Regions from separate parts of the Paenibacillus sp. FSL H7-0940 genome, predicted to be linked through region 3. Evidence: riboswitches for the same ligand, from Rfam matches in the RefSeq annotation. Region 3 holds a riboswitch; each other region holds the start of a gene.
What was found. Region 3 has a riboswitch for thiamine pyrophosphate ahead of thiC (phosphomethylpyrimidine synthase ThiC). Riboswitches for the same ligand answer to the same signal wherever they lie in the genome.

Region 1 (2,272 bases), 3.0 Mb from region 3:
CGGATCAGAATATGAAGCCGGATTGGATATCCGTGTGACTGATGGCGGTTCAAGTGGGACACAACCTTATAATCCACTGTACTGGAATGATCGAACACAATTTCAGGAACAGGATACAAGCAAATACGGCGTGATTCAGCTTGCCCCTATGCCCAAATCTGCACAAGCTGTGCAAGGGATTGTTCAGATTGATGGAAAGAAAGACACATCATGGAATAAGGCTGCACCATTTGAAGTAAAACGGTTGAACCAGAGCGAAGGTGCAGAGGCAGTGGCTCGCGCTATGTGGTCAGGTGAGTATCTATACCTGCTGATCGACGTCACTGATCCAAACATCATTACAGACAGCATCAACCCATGGGATCAGGATTCGGTTGAGATTTTCCTGGACGAGAATCACCAGCGCACACCGTATTTTCAATATGATGATGCCCAGTTCAGAATCAGTGCAGACAATGTAGGAACCTTTGCAGGGGGTGCCTCACCTGGACGCCTTGTAAGTGCTGTGAAGAAAACAAATAAAGGATATCTCGTAGAAGCCAGAATTCATTTACAATCATTGACGCCCAAAGCAGGAAATGTTCTCGGTTTCGAGCTTCAAATTAACGACAACCAGGGCGGAGGTAAGCAGAGCGTAGCTAAATGGAATGATACGACCAATGAGAGCTGGAGAAATACTTCCCAGTACGGAATACTCACTTTTGTCGGAAAGAACAAACTCGGGCATTAAACCATCGGCAGTAGTTGCAAGAATAGAAACCATCATAACAGTGGCTGAAACTCAACCATTGTTGTGATGGTTTCCATCGTTTACATACGTCACCAAAGGTGATGAGGGGCGATACAATCTGCCTTGACTATATTTAACAGCCCTTGATATACTAAATGGATGTTATTTTTTCTTTTATGCGGATAAGAAAGTAATCAACTACATACTAACCGTTTGCGAGGGAGCCTTAACCGGCTGAGAGGGTGTTAAACCGACCTTACCTGATTTGGATAATGCCAACGTAGGGATGCAACGATGAAACGCTTTACTTGGGTAGCTCATGCGAACCCCCTTGTTTTAGTGTATTTGTCTGCGAAACATCCTATGGATGTTTCGTTTTTTTGTTTTTAAATACGTACATTATGAATTGGAGGAACACATGTTGACTATTTCAGAGAGACTATATCAGGTAGCACAGCCTGTGTGGAAGGAATGTCTTGAGCATCCTTTTGTTAAAGGGATCGGAGATGGTTCTTTACAGGTTGAACAATTTCGTTATTATTTGCTGCAAGACTACTTGTATCTGTTCGATTATGCCCGTGTATTTGCACTAGGTATCGTCAAGTCGCACGACCCCAAATTGATGCAGTTTTTTAGTAAAAACGTAGATAACATCCTGAATGGTGAAATGAAAATTCATCGTTCTTATATGGAGCGATTAGGAATTACAGAGGATCATGTTTTTCAGGTAAAACCTGCACTGAAAAATGCAGCCTATACTAACTATATGCTCTCTGTTTCCCATGCGGGTGGCATAGCAGAAGTACTTGTATCCATTCTGGCCTGCTCATGGAGCTATGCAGAGATTGGTCAAGTCCTTGCCCAAAAGCCAGGTGCAGCTGAGCATCCTTTTTACGGAGAGTGGATCACAGGATATGCTTCCTCTGAATACAACAGCAACAATCAATCCCTAGTGACGTTAACTGATAAGCTATTAGAAGGCTGTAGCGAGGGAACGTACCAACGGATGGAGGATATTTTCGTGATGTGCAGTCGCTTTGAGCTTGATTTTTGGGAAATGTCATGGAAGCTGGAGCCTTAAGTTCACTGTAGTCAATTAAAGTAGAGAGCAGCGGCCATAAACAGTCTCAGGATAGAAATAAGTAGAATACGTAAAGGAACGCTTGCAATAAGCGTGTTTCGTGACGATGCCAAAAAAAGGGCGGATAGTATCCGCCTTTTTTCATTGTTGAAATTCTTGACACAGGGACATTTTGTTCTCTGAAGTCTCTGGCTAAAATCAAAAAGGGTGTCAGGACGGAATGTTCATAGCAGTCTGAATGTTTTTCAGATCGAGCTGAATTTGCTCTGCAATATGGTAAGGGTGGTATAAACCATGCTGCACCATGTAATTTGATATCTTTTCATGAGAATCTATGGCTTCATCGAGCTGTTTCATCAAAATTTGTTTGATTTCGGGGGTGGCACATTCGGTCACAGCCATGGCGTAGTTTCTGACACCGCTCTTGGCGTTCATCAAAAAATCCATTGCGATCACGTCAT
Region 2 (2,272 bases), 3.3 Mb from region 3:
CGGTCCCACCACACCTCATCAGCAGAAGCAGACAACGCAAACTTCCGATTGTCCTTATAACTACTTAATTCACTGTATGAACGAAAAGGAGTTAGGAATCCCTGGCGTTGCAGACCAGTCTCTACCTCACTGAGTGTAGCCATTAGCACCTGTTGCTCGATAAGTAACTGCCTGCTCTGCCTGGCAAGCTTAGCCATCAAAGGATGAGCAAAATCCTCACTGTCTGCTGCCAGCATCCCAGCCGCTGCGCAAGAAGTCCCTCCTGCAATCGCCGAACGCTCCAGTAACAGCACATCCTGTCCACGGGAAGCAAGCTCATACGCAATGGCACATCCAACAACGCCTCCGCCTACAATAATCGTTTCTGCATGAATCTTATCCGGTCTATCAATAATGATCTTTTTCATCCTCACATCTCCTTGATTCAGCGACTCAGACTTTCTGTAGCAACAACGATAGCCTGCCTTAACGATGCAGCTGCCCGATCCGGGGAATCGCTCGCCCATACATTCGAGATCACAGCGACTCCCTGTGCGCCTGCAGAGCGAATAGCGTGAATGTTTCCCGGTTCGATGCCCCCAATCGCCATGACAGGAATGGAGACACCATAGCACACTTCAGCCAGAGCATATAATCCTCTTGGTTCAAGATCAGGCTTACTGTTGGTTGAGTAGACATGCCCGAAGAAAAGGTAATCGGCTCCCCGTTCTTCAGCGATTTTTGCCTCATCGATTGAATGAACAGATACACCCAGACGAAGTCGCTGGACATTGCTTATAACAGCAGGGTTGTAGTTACGTATAGCCTCTTGCCCCCAATGTACACCGCCATAGATGTCATTCTGTGGTGGCAGTTCTGAACCATTGATAACGATGCGACAAGACGGAACGCCAACACCACGCAGACTTTCAGCCCAACCGATCTTTTGTTGCCACGAGAGTTGTTTCTCTCGTATATGGATGTAGTCCACCCATGGCCAAACGTCCTTTGCAGCTTTTACAAAAGATGCTTGATTCCCTACACCCGTAGATACAACATGCAATTCAAATGATTCGTGAACATGTTCATGAGAACTTACCGTACTGTTCATCCCCTTCCATGTGTGAATGCTATGAAAACACAAAAAAGCCACTCCCGTAGGGGAGTGGCTGCGTATTAATTATAGGACCAGATGACTGACTGATACATACAGTTCATTTCGTGCAATAAAGCTATAGACCTTATAGCCATAACGTTATACACGCAACTGCATGTTTCAATTCGTTAAGCAGACGGTTGAAATCCTTCCGAATTGCCGTTTGCTCACGTCATTCACTGAAACGCGCTCGCCACTTCCCTACGCTGGTATGATCCAGATCAGGTGCAAAGGGTCCGGAATCGCATTCTTCCATCTCAGCCACATCGTGTGGCCCCCCTAGTGTTCATATGAAGTTGTAGCCTATGTTACCATAGAAGGATTTTTTTGTCACCGTTCATTTCTATTAAGCGTTGCTTGAATTGTCTAGTTTTTCTCAGACCATTCTTCAACATTCCATGTTTTGGTAACCCAACCCTCGTAGAAATCAGGTTCATGAGATACCAGCAACACCGTTCCCTTGAATTCTTGCAAGGCACGCTGTAACTCAGCTTTAGCTGTGACATCCAAATGGTTCGTCGGCTCATCGAATAAAATCCAGTTGCTTTCACGCATCAAGAGTTTGCATAAACGAACCTTGGCTTGCTCTCCACCACTCAGCATGTTAAGCGGACGGGTAATGTGCTCATTTTTCAACCCGCAACGAGCGAGATGACCCCGGACCTCATTCTGGGTCAAATGTGAAAACTCATTCCAGACATCCTCAATCGGCGTGATATTTCCAGCACGAACTTCCTGCTCAAAATAGGCCGTTTCGAGATAATCTCCCAAAAAGGTCTTTCCACTGAGTGGAGATATTTTGCCCAAGATGGTTTTCAGCAGCGTCGATTTACCCACACCATTACAACCTACGATGGCAATTTTCTCACCACGTTCAATTGTCATTGTCATCTTAGGCAGCAAAGGATACGTATATCCAATTTCAAAATCAATGCCCTCAAAGACCGTTTTGCTACTCGCACGGGCATCCTTGAATTTGAACGTTGGTTTGGCCGCTTCATCTGGACGATCAATACGTTCAATTCTGTCCAGCTGTTTCTCCCGGCTCTTCGCTCGACCTGAAGTTGAAGCACGCGCCTTGTTACGCTGAATGAAATCTTCCTGCTTCTTGATGTACTCTTGCTGCTTCTCGTACGC
Region 3 (2,272 bases):
CCGAATCTGGGAGCTGTCAGCTCATATGTCCCGCAGTGATGATCCCGCTATTCTGCTGCTGCCTGCGATGGAGCGACTGAGAGATCGATTGGGGGAGACCGTGAGTCTGTACCTGCGTGATGGGAGTGAAAGGATACGGATTCAAGCTGTGCAAAGTGATCAGGCGATCCGCCGAGTCGCTCCAGTGGGTGTTAGACTCCCGCTGTCTGTGGGCGCTTCCAGCAAAGTCCTGATGGCGTTTGCCACGGACGAGGATCGTGAAGAACTGATGAACGGGCCGGAATGGCCGGTGTTTATTGATCCCGCGGTGTATTTGGCGCAGATGGGAGATATCCGGGATAACGGATATGCGACGAGTTATGAGGAACGTGAGCCGGGAGCTGCCGCGGTATCTGTACCGATTATGGATCGCAGAGGCAATATTGCAGCTGCGCTCTCGGTCTCAGGACCTGTCAGTCGACTCTCGCAGGAGACATTGCATGAATACGCACCTGTGTTGAAGGATGCTGCTACGCAAATGGGGCTCATGTTATCCTGATGTTGATGTAAGTTTTTTCTCTAATAGAGTTTGATCATTTGGAATATAAAGGTTGTTTTTATGTTCCGGTTGCGCTACTCTGTAATGGACGGCCCAACGGAGCCAGCTTCATTGAATATGAACGGCGGCTTATGTAAGCCGCAACTTATTAACGTTACTGGGGGAGTCCGAATTGTCCGGACTGAGACGGAATCGCATGAGATTCCGGACCCTTTGCACCTGATCTGGATCATACCAGCGTAGGGAAGTAATCGGCGATATGACCACAACCACCACATGATGTGACCCTTGTAGGGCTCCGTTAAGGAGCTGCATAAAGGTGCATTATTGGTGATGGACATAAAAGTCGGTTCCTTCGGGGACCGGCTTTTTTATATACAGGGAACGGGCGATATAGCGCGGATTTTATGGGCCTCTTTTTCGATAACCTGCGGAAGTGGGCTTGGATGAGGAGGGAAGTCTTATAGATCGATGATCTGTGGCAGCCTCCGTCTGTTGTTAACTGTACATGAAAAGTGTCTCCCCTGGTCTGGTGTAGGATCGCTCTTTCTTCTCTGCATTGCGCATGATTTGGGACAGGTACGTAAGCGAGCTAATGATGAAACCAACCAAACAAGCGACGAACACTGAGGAGGAGACAAGTGAACATGAGTACAGGAAATCAAACGGGACAACAAGCGACGGAGCAGGGACATAACGATCAGCAGGTGGAAAAAGAAACAGGAGCGGCCGGACGGGTTCAGCCCTTTCCGGGCAGCCGCAAAGTCTACATTCAGGGCTCACGGCCGGACATTGCTGTACCGGAGCGTGAGATAGCCCTTCATGACACGAATACTCCCCAAGGGGTGGAGCATAACGAACCGCTGCGTGTCTACGATACGAGCGGCCCCATGACCGATCCCGAATTTCATGCGGATATCCGCGCAGGTCTGCCAGCTCTGCGCACTCGTTGGATCACAGAGCGTGGCGATGTTGAAGCTTATCAGGGCCGTATGGTTAAACCGGAGGATAACGGACTGAAGCCCGGAGGGAAGAGAGCCGGCGCTGAAGAGTACCCCGGATTACGTGGCAAACCGTTGCGGGCACAGCCGGGACGTTGTGTGACTCAGATGCATTACGCGAGGCAGGGAGTCATTACGGCAGAGATGGAATTCGCCGCCATTCGTGAAGGCGTGGAACCGGAATTTGTGAGACAGGAGCTGGCGAGTGGACGGGCCATTCTGCCATCCAACATCAATCACCCGGAGAGTGAGCCGATGTTGATCGGTCGTCATTTTCACGTGAAGATCAATGCCAACATCGGCAACTCTGCCGTATCTTCCTCCATCGAGGAGGAGGTCGAGAAGATGACTTGGGCAGTACGATGGGGATCGGATACCGTGATGGATCTATCCACAGGCAAAAACATTCATACCACCCGGGAATGGATTATCCGCAATTCACCTGTGCCGATTGGTACGGTGCCGCTGTATCAGGCGCTGGAGAAGGTGAATGGCGAAGCGGAAGCGCTGACCTGGGAGTTGTACCGTGACACGCTCATTGAGCAGGCAGAGCAGGGCGTGGACTACTTTACGATTCATGCTGGTGTATTGCTGCGTTACATCCCCATGACCGCCAAGCGTATGACAGGCATTGTGTCCCGGGGTGGTTCCATTATGGCAGCATGGTGCCTTGCGCATCATCAGGAGAATTTTTTGTACACCCATTTTGAAGAAATCTGCGAGATTATGAAAA

Region 1: another riboswitch for thiamine pyrophosphate. It lies ahead of tenA (thiaminase II); the one in region 3 lies ahead of thiC (phosphomethylpyrimidine synthase ThiC).
Region 2: another riboswitch for thiamine pyrophosphate. It lies ahead of MHB71_RS07280 (thiamine phosphate synthase); the one in region 3 lies ahead of thiC (phosphomethylpyrimidine synthase ThiC).

What each region holds. Positions count from the first base shown of each region.
Region 1 is NZ_CP150280.1:1,986,958-1,989,229, reverse strand. It holds gene MHB71_RS08875 (endo-1,4-beta-xylanase) at 1-730, shown strand, start outside; TPP riboswitch at 938-1,035, shown strand; gene tenA (thiaminase II) at 1,149-1,811, shown strand; gene MHB71_RS08865 (spore coat protein) at 2,022-2,272, opposite strand, start outside.
Region 2 is NZ_CP150280.1:1,635,537-1,637,808, reverse strand. It holds gene thiO (glycine oxidase ThiO) at 1-407, opposite strand, end outside; gene MHB71_RS07280 (thiamine phosphate synthase) at 425-1,090, opposite strand; TPP riboswitch at 1,317-1,426, opposite strand; gene MHB71_RS07275 (ABC-F family ATP-binding cassette domain-containing protein) at 1,502-2,272, opposite strand, start outside.
Region 3 is NZ_CP150280.1:4,954,098-4,956,369, reverse strand. It holds gene MHB71_RS21770 (IclR family transcriptional regulator) at 1-538, shown strand, start outside; TPP riboswitch at 688-801, shown strand; gene thiC (phosphomethylpyrimidine synthase ThiC) at 1,186-2,272, shown strand, end outside.